DNA from 4 places in the Clostridioides sp. GD02367 genome. Region 1 is predicted to be linked to each of the others. Evidence: riboswitches for the same ligand, from Rfam matches in the RefSeq annotation. Region 1 holds a riboswitch; each other region holds the start of a gene.

Region 1 (4,220 bases):
AGATAAAACAGATGAAATATTAGGTGACCCAACAGAGGGTGCATTAATTTTTATGGCTAACAAATTTGGAATAGATCAAGAAGCTCTTGAAGAAGAATATCCACGTGTATTTGAACAGCCTTTTGATTCTGATAGAAAATGTATGACAACTGTTCATAATATAGATGGAAAGATTACTGCTTATACTAAAGGTGCAGTAGATGAAATTCTTGACTTATGTACTAAAATATTAACATCAAAAGGCGAAAGAAATATTACCGAATTGGATAAAAAAAATATACACGAATTATGTCTTACTATGTCTAAAGATGCATTGCGTGTACTTGGTTTTGCGAAGCGTGAGATTTCATCTATACCAAAAGAAGATAATGAAAATATAGAATATGATTTGACATTTATAGGTATGGTTGGTATGATTGACCCTCCAAGAACTGAGGTAATTGATGCAGTAAATACTTGTAAAGAAGCAGGTATAAGAACTATAATGATAACTGGTGACCATAAAGTTACTGCCACAACAATAGCTCATGAATTAGGAATATGGAATGAAGGAAATACTGTTATATCTGGTGATGAACTTGATAATTTAAGTGATGATGAGCTAGATGAGGCTGTTAAAAATGCTACAGTATTTGCACGTGTGTCCCCGTTTGATAAACTTAGAATTATACAATCTCTAAAAAGAATTGGAGAAGTGCCAGCAATGACTGGAGATGGAGTAAACGATTCTCCTGCCTTAAAATCTGCTGATATTGGTATAGCTATGGGTATAAGTGGTACAGACGTTGCAAAAGATTCTTCTGATATGATTTTAATGGATGATAGCTTTACAACAATTGCTTATGCAATAAAAGAAGGTAGACGTGTATATAGAAATATACAGAAAGTTATACAATTCTTACTTGTTGGTAATATAGCAGAGATACTTACATTGTTTGTTGCAATATTATTAAATTGGGATACTCCACTTCTTGCAGTTCATATTTTGTGGGTAAACCTTGCAACTGCTACACTTCCAGCCCTTGCGCTTGGAGTTGACCCACCAAGTAGAAATATAATGAAGCATCAGCCAGTAAAATCAACAACCTTATTTGAAAAAAATCTTATACAAAGAGTAGTTACTCAAGGTATATTTGTGGCAATAATGACTATTTTAGCATATAAAATTGGTCTTAATATAGAAAATCATGCTGTAGGTCAAACAATGGCATTTTGTGTATTAGCATTTTCACAAATGTTAAGAGCATTTAGTCAGCGTTCAAATACAGATTCCATGTTTAATAAAAATAATGGTAAGAATCCATTTCTTTTAATTTCATTTTTAACTTCTGCATTATTAATAGCAGTAATACTATTTGTACCTGTCTTTAGAAATGCATTCAGTTTAACTATTTTAAATGGTTCAGAATGGCTCATAACAATCATTCTAGCCACAATGTCTGTAGTTCAAGTAGAAGTTGGAAAAGTTATTAAAAGAAAAATTTTAAAAAAATAGTTGACAAAATTAGGAAAAATATATAAGATATAAAACATAGAAAAATTAAATAAATCTTATCCAGAGAGGTGGAGGGACTGGCCCTATGAAACCCGGCAACCAGTATATTTATATACATTGGTGCTAAATCCTGCGGCGAAAGCTGAGAGATGAGTATAATTAAGCTTATACAGAGCCTGAGTTATATACTCAGGCTTTATTTATTTTAAATCTCATCTGGTAAATAGTTTAATTTTTTTTACTAAAATCTAAGGGGGATACAAAAATGTATAACAAAGAAACAATATGTGTACAAGGAAATTATAAACCAGGAAATGGAGAACCAAGAGTCTTACCTTTATACCAAAGTACAACTTTTAAATATAGTAGTATAGACCAACTTGCTGACCTATTTGATTTGAAAGTTGATGGACATATGTATTCAAGAATAAGTAATCCAACTGTTCAAGCCTTTGAAGAAAAAATAAGTTTGTTAGAAGGGGGAGTATCTTCTGTAGCTGTATCATCAGGTCAATCCGCAAATATGTTAGCTGTTTTAAATGTATGTAAATCAGGAGATAGTATACTTTGTTCTTCAAAAGTATATGGAGGGACATTCAATTTATTGGGACCTAGTCTTAAAAAATTTGGAATAGATTTAATATCATTTGATTTAGATTCAAGTGAAGATGAAATAGTAAAACTTGCAAATGAAAATACTAAAGTTGTGTTTGCAGAAACACTTGCCAATCCAACTCTTGAAGTTATAGATTTTGAAAAAATAGCAAATGTGGCTAAGAGAGTTAATGTTCCATTTATAGTTGATAATTCACTAGCATCTCCAGTGCTTTGCAATCCTCTAAAATATGGTGCAAACATAGTTACTCATTCTACTACAAAGTATTTAGATGGGCATGCTTCAAGTGTTGGGGGGATTATAGTAGATGGTGGAAACTTCAATTGGGATAATGGAAAGTTTCCAGAGTTAGTTGAACCAGACCCAACATATCATGGAATAAGCTATACTCAAAAATTTGGAAATGCTGCATATGCAACTAAGGCACGAGTTCAACTACTTAGAGATTATGGAAATTGTTTAAGCCCATTTAATGCATATCTTACTAATTTAAATGTTGAAACACTTCACCTTAGAATGGAGAGACATAGTGAAAATGCCCTTAAAATAGCTAAGTTTTTAGAAAAACACGAAAATGTAGATTGGATTAACTATCCAGGACTTGAAGATAATAAGTATTATGAGAATGCCAAAAAGTATCTATCAAAAGGATGTAGTGGAGTTTTATCGTTTGGAGTAAGAGGTGGATTAGAAAATGCCAAAAAATTTGTGGAAAAATTACAGATAGCATCTTTAGTTACACATGTTTCAGATGTAAGAACATGTGTTATACATCCAGCTTCAACTACTCATAGACAGTTAACAGAAGAACAATTAATTGCATCTGGAGTATTACCTTCACTAATAAGATTGTCCGTTGGAATAGAAAATGTAGAGGATTTAATAGCTGATTTAAATCAAGCTTTAAATTTCTAATAGTCTAAGAGAAAGAGAAGTGAAAAGATATGGCTTTAATACTACCAAAAGGATTACCTGTTATTAATAAATTATTGGATGAAGGAATAGATGTAGTTTACAAAGAAGATTTTAATAAAGAATTAAAATATGAAGAGAATATAGATACAAAGATAGCTATATTGAATCTAATGCCTATAAAGATGGATACAGAATTAGATTTACTTAGAAGAATAGATAAAACAGGATTTAATGTATCTGTGGAATTTATTAAAATCTCAACAAGAGAAAGTAAGAGAGTATGCAATGAGTATGTTAAGGATTTTTATAAAACATTTGATGAAGCCAAAGAAGAACACTTTGATGGTTTTATAATAACAGGAGCTCCAGTTGAACAAATGGAGTTTGAAGAAGTTGATTATTGGGATGAACTAGAAGAAATTATGGATTATTCTAAAAGAAAAACTAAATCTACATTATATATATGTTGGGCAGCTCAAGCAAGTCTTTACAAATACTACAATGTAAAAAAACTTCCATTAAGTCAAAAATGTTTTGGGGTATTTAAGCATAAAGTAGATAAAAATAGTAAAATAGTAGATGGATTTGAAAAAGAATTTTTTGCTCCACATTCAAGACACACTACTATAAATACTGAAGCTCTAAGAAATAATAAAGAATTGAGTATTGTAAGCCATTCTAAAGAAGCTGGTCCTTATATAATTACAAACTCAAGAGATGTATTTGTAATGGGGCATGGTGAATATGATAAGTACACTCTTGATAAGGAATATAAGAGGGATATAGACAAGGGAGATGAGATATCAATACCTCAAAACTATTATACAAATGATGACCCTTCACAAGAGCCAACTGTCAAATGGAAAAAACATTCTGAGTTATTGTTTAGAAATTGGATAAAAAACTATCTACTACAATAAATTTGAGATGCTATATAAAAATAATTAGATAAGATATAGAAAATGATAGGTATAGAGATAGTCTTAATGATTCTTTATACCTTATTATTTTTTAAAAAATTTGACATTATAATAGTAGTTTTATATAATAAAACTAAACCGACTGACGGTCTATTGAAAGGAGAAAACATATGAGAATTGTAAAAGACCCTGAAGAACGTAAAGCTGAAATATTAGATACAGCTGAAATGCTTTTTTGTACTAAAGGTTATTCGAAAACTACTATAAATGATAT
Region 2 (4,220 bases), on a different contig from region 1:
CAAACTTTGCACAAAAAACTGTTAAAAATAAACCAGGGACTAATTATGCTTTTTATAATGAAAATATCCGTAAAAAAATGATTGAAGAAAATACAATCAAAAGTAGAATACATGAAGCTATTGAAAATAAAGAATTTATAGTTTATTTTCAACCTAAAGTTAATTTACATAATCAAAAAATAGATTGTGCAGAAGCTTTAGTACGTTGGATGACTCCAGATAAAGGGATTATATCTCCTGCAGTATTTATTCCAATATTAGAAAAGGATTTTTTTATTGGTTTAGTAGATAAGTATGTTTTTGAAGAAGTCTGTATATGGATTAGAAAGAGATTAGATGAAAATAAACCATTTGTTCAGATATCAGTTAATGTTTCTAGAATACAGTTCTATAATACTAAATTTGTGGAAACTTACTCAAATATACAAAAGAAATATAATATACCACGAAATACTATAGAAATTGAATTTACTGAGAGTGTTGCTTTTGAGAATCAAGAACACTTTTTGGAAATTATACATGATTTACATGAAAATGGATTTACTTGTTCTCTAGATGACTTTGGAAAAGGTTACTCATCTTTAGGTGTCTTAAAAGATTTACCATTTGATGCTTTGAAGCTTGATTCTATGTTTTTTAATGCTAGTTTAGACAAAGAAAAAGAAAGAACAGTAATAAAAAATATTATACATATGCTAAAAGAATTGAATATTACAACTGTTGCTGAAGGTATTGAATATAAGGAGCAAGTTGAGTTTCTAAAGGAGATTGGATGTGATTTAGTTCAAGGATATGTATTTTATAAACCAATGCCCATGTTAGAATTTGAGGAACTACTGGATAAAGAATGTGTTTATAATAGTTATCAAGTAAATACTTAATGAAAAAAGGGACTGTAAGTAAACTTACTTATAGTCCCTTATAAATACACTTATTTTCTTCCTGCAACCCATTTTAAGCCCCAATGGAACTCATTGTCCATTTCTCTATGACCTTTAAAGTATTTAATTACTTTTTCAACACTGAATGTCTCATCATTTACATTTTCTATCAAGGCTATTGAACACATATTATAGCCATTTTTATGTTCATCAAGTTTAACAACTAAATCTGAATCCTGTTTCTGTTTAATTGTTACAATTCCATCAGCCTCAGACCAATTAGCTACACCTTCATAGATAAAAGCATAAATAAGTATTCTTTTTATTTCTTTTATTTTATTACCATTTATTCTTATGTTTTCTCCTTGTGTATTGCTACCTGTTCGGTCATCTCCATCTAATTGAGCAAAAGGCGGATGTCCTAAACTACCAAAAGAATTACCTAATGCCTGTACAGCACCTTTTACACCATTTTTCATTTCAAACAAGCAACCTAAATCTAAATCTATATTACTGCTTTTTAGAGAGCCAAAAAAACCTTTTTTTTGTATTTTTTGATTCCAATTTAAATTAACTAAGATTTCACCTAAATCACTATTTTCTTTTTTTGTAAGGTTTATTTTTTGCCCCTTTTTTAATTCTATAGCCATAGTAATTTTCCTCCATAAACATAGATTTACTTAAATGGTAGCACTTAACAAGTCAATATTCAACAAGATTAGAATAATAATATTAAAATTATACTAAATATACTAGAAAACAGGAATTACAATGCCTTTATATTTCTCTTCAATTATACTTCTTGCTTTATCTGATGTAAGAACATCTTGTAGAACTTTAATTTTTTCACTATCTTTATCTTCAGTTCTAAATGCCAAAAGATTTGCATACTCATCATTTATAGGTGCTGTATAAAGTCCATTTTTCTTAGCATCAAGGCCAGCAGGTACTGCGTATGTAGTATCTATAAATGCAGCAGTTACATCTGGAAGAGAAGATGGAATTTGAGCGATATCCAATTCTTTAAATTGTATGCCTTTTGGATTTTCTATTATATCTTTAGGACTAACTAATCCATCACCTTTAGGTAAAGTTAAAAGTCCGATACTTTCAAGGTATCTAAGGTCTTTAGAACAAGAAGATGGGTTGTTACTTATTGCGATTGTATCTCCTTTTTTAAATTCATCAATAGATTTTATCTTGTAAGAGTAAAGGATTGCTGGGCATACATATAGTTTTTTTCCAGCCATTATTTTATATCCTTTAGCTTTAACAGCTTCTTTTAGATAAGGTTCATGTTGGAATAGATTTGCATCAATTTCTCCGTTATTTAAAGCTTCGTTTGGAAGTATGTAGTCATCAAAATTTTTAACCTCCAAAGTATAACCTTTTTCTTCGATAAGTGGTTTTAATTCTTCTAATAATTCTCCACCTGGTACTAAAGTAGCGCCAACAACAATTTTTTTATCATCGTTACCTTTAGAACATCCAACTATAGATAAAGTAAAAACTAGACATAATAATAAACTTAATAATTTTTTGAATTTCATATAAATTCCCTCCTGAATATGATTGATTAGTTAAAAATAAAATACCCTCTTTTATCACACTGCAAAATAAAATAAGCCTGAGTTTAAACTCAGGCTTTAAAAGCTAATTTAGACTCATCTTTCAGTATAATACTGCAGGATTTAGCACCAATGTATATAAAAATATACTGGTTGCTGGGTTTCATAGGGCCAGTCCCTTCACCACTCTGGATAAGAAGTATCAATTTTTAATTATGTTATAAATATTATCATGATTTTTTACATATGTAAACATAATTTTATAAATATTTTAAAATTTTTAATATTTCTATTTAACACCTAAGATTCCAGAAATTAGAATATCAGTGTCAGCTCCTAAGAAATAATCATTTATTTCAATGGAATCTAAAACATTCCTTAAAGCATTCTCTTCATGTTTCGTTCCAGCAAGTTTATCTTCCACAAATGAAACATCACGTTTTCCAAAAAAGTCTCCAAAAAATTTTATAGTAGTTATTATTCCCTTATCAACATTTAGATTAAACTCAACGTTTCCACCAGAATATTTTAACTCATTTGAAAGGGTATATTTTGGTGAATTACCAAAGTTCCAATCCCAAGTTTCATATTTTGACTTAGTAAGTTTTTCTATTTGTTCTATGTCATAATCACTTAAATAATAATTAGTATTATCAGTGTTAGTTTTAGAGAGATAATTCATTATTGCGTCCTTAAATTCTAGTATATCCATTTTAGATTGTAGATGTTCACTTATATTAGTTACACGAGATTTTACAGACTTTATGCCCTTTCCTTCAAATTTTATAGGTTTTACCTTTAGAGCTTTTGAAAGGTCATTTATCTCAGATGAAAATAACAGTGTACCATGATGCATCACCTTATTTTTGTAGTTGTATTGAGCATTTCCAGAAAACTTCTTACCATCTATAAGAAGGTCATTTCTTCCAGAAAATTCAGCGTTTACATCTAATGTTTTAAGTAAGTCTATTATTGGTTGAGTGAATCTTCTGAAATCACTAAAGCTATTATTATTGCAGGCTATGAATGTAAAATTTATATTTCCTAAATCATGAAATACAGCTCCACCACCAGATTGTCTCCTAACAACAGGTATAGAATTTTCTTTTATATATTCTAAATTTATTTCTGAAAGTGTATTTTGATTTTTTCCAACAATTATAGAAGGTTCATTCCTCCATAAAATAAATAAGTCTTCGTCAAAATTTTTTAGAAGATATTCTTCCATCGCTAAATTGAAGTAAGGGTTTGTCTTTTCATTGTAAATTAGTAACATTAAAGTAATTCCTCCATATAATTGATAAAATTTTTTTGTTATTCTTAGTACAATTAATTTTATAATTCGACAATAATGTAAAAAGTCCTTTAAATTAGAAGATTTAAAAAAGAAGACAATCTTATATTAATAGAAGTGTATATTAAACATAATTAGAAAAGTTTGGGATTTTATGTAAAAAATAAAAAGGAATTTTAAAAACTAACTTGCAAAGTTTAAATAAATAATATATACTCAAAATATACTTAAAAAAGTGAATAGAAGGGTAGAGGCGCAATAATCTATCAGTACTAATAATGAGTTAAGCACAAAGATTTATTAGGAAAGGAGATATTGCCGAAGTTTTATAATCGATGCTTTAAGATTATATTGCTGGGGGTACATAGAAAATATGTACAACTGTCACAGGTTTATTTGTGGTGAGCTATCATTTAAGGAATTATATTATATTTATTTTAATACTGTTGATGTATTGTAATTTTCAAGCCTTGAGTG
Region 3 (4,220 bases), on a different contig from region 1:
GTAATATGATTATAGATATTGGTGGAGGGACTGTGGATATAGCCGTAATATCTCTAGGAGGAGCTGTTGTAAGTGAATCTATAAAAGTTGGTGGAGATAGATTTGATGATTCTATAGTTAAGTATATGAAAAAACAACACAATCTTCTTATAGGTGAAAGAACAGCAGAGAAAATTAAGTTTGAAATCGGTTCTGCATTTAAGAGAGAAGAAGAAAAATATATGAAGATAACAGGAAGAAACTTAATTACAGGGCTTCCTAGTTCTATAACTATAAATTCAACAGAAATGCTAGAAGCACTTAGAGAATGTGTTGAGCAAATAGTAGTTGCCACTCATGCTGTTTTAGAAAAAACACCCCCTGAATTAGCAGCAGATATAGGAGATGTTGGTATAATAATGACTGGTGGAGGTTCATTATTATACGGATTGGATAAAATAATAGAACAAAGAACAGGGATAACTGTTACAATAGCAGAGGAGCCATTGTCTTGTGTTGCAAAAGGGACAGGAATAGCTTTGGGTTCAATAGACTTACTTGAAACAGGTGGGTCTTTTAGAAGAAAATAATTAGGAGAGTTAAGAATGCTAAATATAGATGAAATAAAAAAATTAATACCACATAGATATCCATTTTTATTAGTGGACAAGATTACAGAGTTAGAAGTTGGGAAAAGAGCTGTTGGTATAAAAAATGTAACAGTGAATGAGCCATTTTTTCAAGGTCACTTTCCAGAATATCCATTGATGCCAGGAGTATTGATAGTAGAGGCTTTGGCACAAGTGTGTGGAGTTGCAATGATGTCTGTAGATGAAAATAAAGGAAAATTAGGTGTATTTGCAGGTATAGATAAGGTTAGAATTAAGAGAGAAGTAAGACCAGGAGACACATTAACTATGGAAGTTGAAATGACAACTCTTAGAAGAAATATAGCTAAGGCAGATGCTAAGGCATATGTTGGTGATGAGCTTGTCTGTAAAGGTGAATTAATGTTCGCTTTGGTGGAAAAGTAAAAATTCACAATATAAAAGTAAAAAGGTAGATAATTTGGAGTATTCAATTAGATACTCTAAAATATCTACCTTTTTATATAAAAAATTTTATCAGTTACTTCACATTGGACTTAGGTGGATACTAATAAAGCTAAGGCTATTGTTTCAGCTAAGTCCAATATAAAGCTAAGACGTATATTATTAAATGAAAGTCTATTATTTTCATCAATTTTATCTACAATTCCTACTATAGAATAATTTCCTATTTGAGGTAGTTTTTTGCCAACACCTTTTCCGGGCAGGATAGGTCCTTCTCTAATTTGTATATTACCTATGTTACTCTGCGACCCCAAGCAAGCATCTATAGCCAAGAAGTTACCTTGTATATGTGTATTTTTTATAGTATCTAAAGACTCATATATATTTAAGGCGTGAATAGGGTTATCTAGTGTACCGTAAACGGGGTATTTAAATTTACTGTTCTTAAGTATTGTTCCAACTAAAGGGCCTAAAGTATCACCTATAGCCCTGTCTGTTCCTATGCAAACAACAATCGTATTTTCATTAATTATAGTTTTTAGAACTGAACTTAGCATCTGTATAACATCATCATCGCTGTAATTTACTTTAGCTAAATACAATAGGAACACCCCCTTCAAAAAAATATATGAATAAAAAACAATAAAAAGACCTAACTTTAAATTTCAGATAGAGATAATATTTTATTTGTCTTACAAAAAAAGGAATGGGAAAAATATGACTAAAAATCTTGACAAAATTTTAAAAAAATAGTAAGCTAGTAAAGTAAAACAAAACTTAAATCTTGATTACCTTATCAAGAGCGGCTGAGGGATAGGCCCTGTGAAGCCCAGCAACCACCCAAATGGGAAAAGGTGCTAATTCCTACAAGACAAAAGTCTTGAAAGATGAGGTCAGTTAATTAGTATGCGATTACGATTATTAACCTCTTCTTATAAAGGAGAGGTTTTTTATTTTGAGTAAAATTTCTAAAATTAAAAATAAGGTAAAACCTATAATAAAAATTGAGAATGTATAAGGGGGAATAAAAATGGCAAGACATTTATTTACGTCAGAATCAGTTACAGAAGGACATCCTGATAAGATATGTGACCAAATATCAGATTCAATATTAGATGCATTATTAGAAAAAGACCCACAATCTAGAGTAGCTTGTGAAACTACAGTTACGACTGGATTAGTTTTAGTAGCAGGAGAAATAAGTACATCTGCTTATGTAGATATTCCTAAACTAGTAAGAGAAACAGTAAAAGAAATTGGATATACAAGAGCGAAATATGGATTCGACTGTGATACTTGTGCAGTTATAACTTCTATAGATGAGCAATCTGGAGACATAGCTATGGGAGTTGATGAAGGTCTAGAAAGTAAGACTGGAGAAGAAATAGAAGAAGAAATAGAAAAAGTCGGAGCTGGAGACCAAGGAATAATGTTTGGATTTGCATGTAATGAGACTCCAGAATTAATGCCACTTCCAATATCTTTAGCTCATAAATTATCAAGAAGACTTACAGAAGTTAGAAAGACAGGTATAGTTGATTATTTAAGACCAGATGGAAAAACTCAAGTTACTGTTGAATATGAAGGAAATAAAGCTGTAAGAGTACATACAGTTCTTATATCAGCTCAACATTGTGAAACAGTATCAAATGATAAAATAAGAGAAGATATAATTAATCATGTTATTAAAGCAGTTATACCAGCAGAATTACTTGATGAAGAAACTAAAATTTATATAAATCCAACAGGAAGATTTGTTATAGGAGGACCTCAAGGAGATACAGGTCTTACAGGAAGAAAAATAATAATAGATACTTATGGTGGATATTCTAGACATGGTGGAGGAGCTTTCTCAGGAAAAGACCCTACAAAAGTTGATAGATCTGCTGCTTATGCAGCTAGATATGTTGCTAAAAATATTGTTGCAGCTGGTCTTGCAGATAAATGCGAGATAGAACTTGCATACGCTATAGGTATAGCTAGACCGTTGTCTATATTCATAGATACTTTTGGGACAGGTAAAGTTTCAGAGGAAAAACTTGTTGAATTAGTAGAAAAACACTTTGATTTAAGACCAGGAGCTATAATAAGAGACTTAGATTTAAGAAAGCCTCTTTACAAAAAAGTTGCTGCTTATGGTCATTTTGGTAGAACTGATATAGATTTACCTTGGGAAAAAATTGACAAAGTTGAGCAATTAAGAAAAGATGCCTTAGGTGAATAATTTTTAATTAATAAACTGTTAGAATGTAATTTTATGATTATATTCTAACAGTTTTTTTATTGTAGATTAAATATTTTTAATAAATGTTAATTTCCCATCATATAATAGATAAACAGTATTTAATTAGATTAGTGTATTATATTTTTTAATATTATACTAAATCAGTACATATCATGGAAAATATGTTAAAGAATGGTTAAGATTGTGTTAACTACTGTTAAATAATTGAAAATATATTGAAATATCACAACAATACATCTAATATAATCTTAATAAACTTACACTTTAAAAATTATTTTAATTAGGGGGGAGTAGTGTATGTCAGGAAAAGTAAATATTAAAACTGTTATAAGTTTTGCTGGAGCTTATGTAGCTACTGTAATAGGTTCTGGATTTGCAACTGGTCAAGAGATATTGCAATTTTTTACGTTTTATGGATATGCTGGTATTATAGGTGGAATAATATCTATGGTATTATTTTCATGGTTTGGAGCAGAAGTTATAGATAAAGGAAGAGAGCTAAAACTTAAGGAGCCAATAAAGATTTATCAAGTATATTGTGGAAAATATCTTGGTACATTCTTTGAATGGTTTGGACCATTGTTCTTATTTGGAACACTAGTAATAATGATTGCAGGGGCAGGAGCTACATTATCAGAGTACTATGGATTAAATCCATATGTAGGTAGGATTGGTATGGCAATCGTTTCCCTAATAACTGTTTCTTTAGGTCTAACAAGACTTTCTAAGATACTAGGTAATATAGGTCCTATAATAATAATATTTACACTTTTAGTAGGAGCTATTAGTCTATGTAGTAATATTGATGCTTTACCAAATGCTGGGGCTATGGTTGATAGTTTAAACATTAAAACTGCTACATCAAGTGGGTATTTCTCAGGTGTGCTTTATACTTGTTATAATGTAATTATAGTAATCACATTCTTAACAGGAATGGGCTCTTC
Region 4 (4,220 bases), on a different contig from region 1:
AAACAATAAACTCAGGTGCTAAGATGATTGTAAATGGAGAAGGCTTAGTTAGTGGAATAATAGTTACTGCAGTAAGTGATGATTTTGCTGAAAAATATCCTGAGTTAGTAAAAAGATTTATGAAAGTTCATGAAGAGACTTTAAAATATATGGATGAAAACAAGGATAAAGTAATGGATGTTGTATCTAAAGAAGTGGGGCTATCTTTAGATGAAACTAAAGAAATGTATTCTTGGTATGATTTTAGTTCTAAAATAACAGATAAAGATATAAAAGAGTTAGAAGACACACAAGAATTCTTAATGTCTAATGGAATGCAAGAGAAGAAAATAGATATTAAAGACATGTTGTACAATCAAAACTAGAATGTTAAATTAGAAAATACACCCTTTTTATTATGGAAACAGTATAGTAAAAGGGTGTATTTTTTATTACTATATAAAAATACAACTAAAAGCAACTTACTATTTTATCTACACTTATGTAGTCTAGTAACTTTCTCATTTTTTTACGATGAAGTAAAAACTTAGAATATGTGTCTTCTGATTGTTTTGTATCTCCGTAAACCTTCCAATATTTAATCATAGAAACTTCATAATTACTATATCCCATAAATCCAATCACATCTTTGAGAGGATATCCTAAAAAAATTCCTATTTCATCAGGAAAAGTATCACCTTTAAGCTTATCTACTAAATGTTCTAAATAAGCATTAACATTTGTATTTTGTTTGTATCCCAGAAATTTTAAAAAATTTACTGTTTTTTTACATTTTAGCCTTTCTGATAAAGCTTTTTTGTTTACAAATAAGATTTTTAATCCCTTTTTCTTTTTATCAATAACTATAAAATCTATCTTTTTACATTTATATAGATATTTGTAAATATCACTAATTTTTTCCTCTCTATTTACATCAGTAAATGAGATATTTATTATTTCAGCAGGTTTAGAACCTAAAAAGACAGGACCTAAAACTTCTAAAAGCCATTTTATATAAGATGATTCAATTTTATTTTTACAACAAAATTGTGAATTACAACAAGACATAAAAGATAACCTCCTTCAAATGAAAATTAATATCAATTAATTAGATTATACTATGAATGATAATCAATATCAATAATAAAAATATATTTTTTTTATTTAGTTACTTATTTATTATAATTTCCCAAAAAATAAATTATATCTTGTTTAATTTTAGTAAATAAAAAATAAAAATATAGAAATACTAAGTTAAGAAAGAAATATATTTAAATTTTTTGTAATACAAAACATCTAGGAGGGTAATAAAAATGAAATTAAAAAGAACCTTATTTGTAGGACTAGCGTTAGTATTAGCTATAGGAATGACTGCATGTACTAAAAAAACAGAAGAACCAAGTGAGAATGCAGGGAAAAATCCCAATGAATCAGTAAATAATAATGAAGGTTATATGAATTATTATTCAACAAGCTATAATGATTATATAGCAGGTTTAAATAGATATTCTATTTATGATACTCCAGAGAGTATAAATAATCAGTTTAAGGATAAAGAATATCCAGGAAATGAAAAATATTTAGCTGATGTGAAGGCTGCATATAAAGATAGTAGAGATAAAATACAATCATTTGTAACATCTCTTAAAAAAGATGGTAAAACAGAAGATACAGAATTAAAGAAAATGAATGATGAATTAATAACTGAAGGTGAAAGATTAATAAAAGATATAGATGAGAGAATAAAAAAATTAGATAATGTATCTGATGAAGATATGAAAAAAGGTCAAAATGACTTTATGAAGATAGTTCATGGAACAGAAGATGTTGGAAATGATATAGGTAGTGGTTTTAGAAAAATGATAAAAGATATGAATGATAGACTAGGAATAACAGGAAATAATAAAAAATAATAGAGTAAATATCTAGTTAGAAAATAAAAAAGTTTTACAATATATAGAAGCCCTAAAAGTATTATCTTTTTTGGGCTTCATATTTTTTATATTAATGACAAATTAATAATTGTATAATATCATATAACTATTGAAAATACAAAGATTTAGATACTAGAAAGTCAATAAAAGATATCTATTTATTTTTAACTAAGAAAAACAAAAAATAAAAAATTTAAATAAATTTATTGACAAATATTATTAATGAATATATCATATATAACATAGCAACAAATGATAATCGAATTAAATTTTAAATTAAATAACGTCTTATCAAGAGTGGTGGAGGGACTGGCCCTTTGAAACCCGGCAACCAGTATATTTTATATACATTGGTGCTAAATCCTGCAACTAATATAGTTGATAGATGAGTATAAATAGCTTTCTAAGCCTGAGTTTATACTCAGGCTTTTATTTTGTTATATATAAATTAAAATACATAAGCGAGGATAAACATAAAAACTTAGCATAATAATAGGGAGGAAATTTTATGATTAGCATAAAAAATGTTAATAAGTATTATGGAAAGATTCAAGTACTTAAAGATGTAAGTATTGAAATAGAATCTGGAGAAATTTTTGGAATAATAGGTCATAGTGGAGCAGGAAAATCAACACTACTTAGATGTATAAATGGCTTAGAAGAATATCAAGAAGGTAATGTGCTTGTTTCTGATAAGGAAGTAAAGTCACTAAATGAAAAGCAAATGAGAGATTTAAGAAAAGAACTAGGCATGATTTTCCAACACTTTTCATTACTTGAGAGAAGAACTGTATTTGATAACGTAGCATTACCATTAGAATGTTTTGGATATACAAAATCAGAAATACAGAAAAGAGTTTTGGAGCTATTAGAAGTGGTTGGTATATCTGAAAAGAAAAATGATAAACCTAGGAACTTAAGTGGTGGTCAGAAACAAAGAGTTGCAATTGCCAGAGCTTTAGCACTAAATCCACAAGTACTTCTTTGTGATGAAGCAACTTCAGCATTAGACCCAAATACTACAAAATCAATTCTTTCATTACTTGAAGATATAAATAAAAAATTAGGAATAACAATAATTGTTGTAACTCATCAAATGGAAGTTATAAAACAGATTTGTGGAAGAGTAGCAATAATGGAAAATGGAGAAGTACTAGAGGTAGGAGATACAGAAGAGATTTTCTTAAGAAATACTAAGGGACTTAGAAAATTAATAGGTGAAGAAAGTATAATTTTACCAAAAGGAACAAATATAAAGATACTATTCCCTAAAGATATTTCTAATGACGCTATTATAACGACTATGGCAAGAGAACTAAATATAGATGTATCTATAATATTTGGCAAATTAGAACAATTTAAAGAAGATATTTTAGGTTCACTTATCATAAATGTTTCAGATAAAAGTGGGGAACAAGTAAAACAATATCTAACTAGTAAAGGCATAAGATGGGAGGAAATGATAAATGAATAGTTTAATCGACTTTTTAACAACACTATTTCCAAATGCATTGTTACAAACTTTGTATATGGTTATAGTACCAACTATAGTAGCAACAATATTAGGATTTATACTAGCAATCATATTAGTAGTTACAAAACCAGATGGATTAAAACCAAATAGCACAATAAATAGTGTTTTAGGATTTATAGTAAATATATTTAGAAGTTTCCCATTTATGATACTTATAGTTGCAATGATTCCAATAACTAGATTAATCGTTGGAACAAGTATAGGGGAAACTGCTGCAATAGTACCAATAACTATTGGTGCAGCACCATTTATCGCTAGAATTATAGAAAGTTCGTTAAATGAAGTTGACAAAGGATTGATAGAAGCTGCAAGATCTTTTGGGGCTACAAAGAGACAAATAGTATTTAAAGTTATGATAAAAGAAGCTATGCCTTCAATAGTATCTGGAATTACATTATCAATAATATCTATACTTGGTTATACAGCTATGGCGGGTGCAGTAGGAGCTGGAGGATTAGGTAATGTAGCACTTATTTATGGATATCAAAGATTCGATACAGCAGTAATGGTGTATACAGTAATAGCACTTGTAATATTAGTTCAGATAATACAAGGTATAGGAAATCTAGCTTACAAGAAACTAAAATAATTTAATCATAAAAACTTTAAAGAGGGGGAGTAAAAAATGAAATTAAAAAAATTATTATCAGTAGCATTGGTGTCAGCAATAGCAATATCAGCAGTTGGTTGTTCAAACAAAGAGGATAAGAAAATACTAGTAGGGGCTTCATCAAATCCACACGCAAAGATACTGGAAGTAGCAAAACCTTTAT

The links. A riboswitch is a leader RNA that binds a small molecule or an ion and turns the genes downstream of it on or off. The one in region 1 is predicted to bind S-adenosylmethionine.
Region 2: linked by a shared signal. The riboswitch ahead of Q3223_RS16210 (MetQ/NlpA family ABC transporter substrate-binding protein) and the one ahead of Q3223_RS05785 (O-acetylhomoserine aminocarboxypropyltransferase/cysteine synthase family protein) in region 1 are both predicted to bind S-adenosylmethionine.
Region 3: linked by a shared signal. The riboswitch ahead of metK (methionine adenosyltransferase) and the one ahead of Q3223_RS05785 (O-acetylhomoserine aminocarboxypropyltransferase/cysteine synthase family protein) in region 1 are both predicted to bind S-adenosylmethionine.
Region 4: linked by a shared signal. The riboswitch ahead of Q3223_RS15425 (methionine ABC transporter ATP-binding protein) and the one ahead of Q3223_RS05785 (O-acetylhomoserine aminocarboxypropyltransferase/cysteine synthase family protein) in region 1 are both predicted to bind S-adenosylmethionine.

What each region holds. Positions count from the first base shown of each region.
Region 1 is NZ_JBJODK010000003.1:323,391-327,610, reverse strand. Features, by position in the region: gene Q3223_RS05790 (calcium-translocating P-type ATPase, PMCA-type) at 1-1,495, shown strand, start outside; SAM riboswitch class I at 1,549-1,651, shown strand; gene Q3223_RS05785 (O-acetylhomoserine aminocarboxypropyltransferase/cysteine synthase family protein) at 1,761-3,026, shown strand; gene Q3223_RS05780 (homoserine O-succinyltransferase) at 3,056-3,946, shown strand; gene Q3223_RS05775 (TetR/AcrR family transcriptional regulator) at 4,117-4,220, shown strand, end outside.
Region 2 is NZ_JBJODK010000014.1:74,817-79,036, reverse strand. Features, by position in the region: gene Q3223_RS16220 (putative bifunctional diguanylate cyclase/phosphodiesterase) at 1-881, shown strand, start outside; gene Q3223_RS16215 (TerD family protein) at 932-1,531, opposite strand; gene Q3223_RS16210 (MetQ/NlpA family ABC transporter substrate-binding protein) at 1,634-2,431, opposite strand; SAM riboswitch class I at 2,543-2,648, opposite strand; gene Q3223_RS16205 (lipoate--protein ligase) at 2,739-3,725, opposite strand; lysine riboswitch at 3,984-4,160, shown strand.
Region 3 is NZ_JBJODK010000007.1:183,665-187,884, reverse strand. Features, by position in the region: gene mreB (rod shape-determining protein MreB) at 1-569, shown strand, start outside; gene fabZ (3-hydroxyacyl-ACP dehydratase FabZ) at 585-1,013, shown strand; gene yyaC (spore protease YyaC) at 1,124-1,633, opposite strand; SAM riboswitch class I at 1,822-1,925, shown strand; gene metK (methionine adenosyltransferase) at 2,062-3,255, shown strand; gene Q3223_RS11785 (hypothetical protein) at 3,574-4,220, shown strand, end outside.
Region 4 is NZ_JBJODK010000013.1:43,464-47,683, reverse strand. Features, by position in the region: gene Q3223_RS15440 (NrtA/SsuA/CpmA family ABC transporter substrate-binding protein) at 1-365, shown strand, start outside; gene Q3223_RS15435 (DUF3793 family protein) at 451-1,047, opposite strand; gene Q3223_RS15430 (hypothetical protein) at 1,293-1,892, shown strand; SAM riboswitch class I at 2,199-2,305, shown strand; gene Q3223_RS15425 (methionine ABC transporter ATP-binding protein) at 2,422-3,387, shown strand; gene Q3223_RS15420 (methionine ABC transporter permease) at 3,380-4,036, shown strand; gene Q3223_RS15415 (MetQ/NlpA family ABC transporter substrate-binding protein) at 4,073-4,220, shown strand, end outside.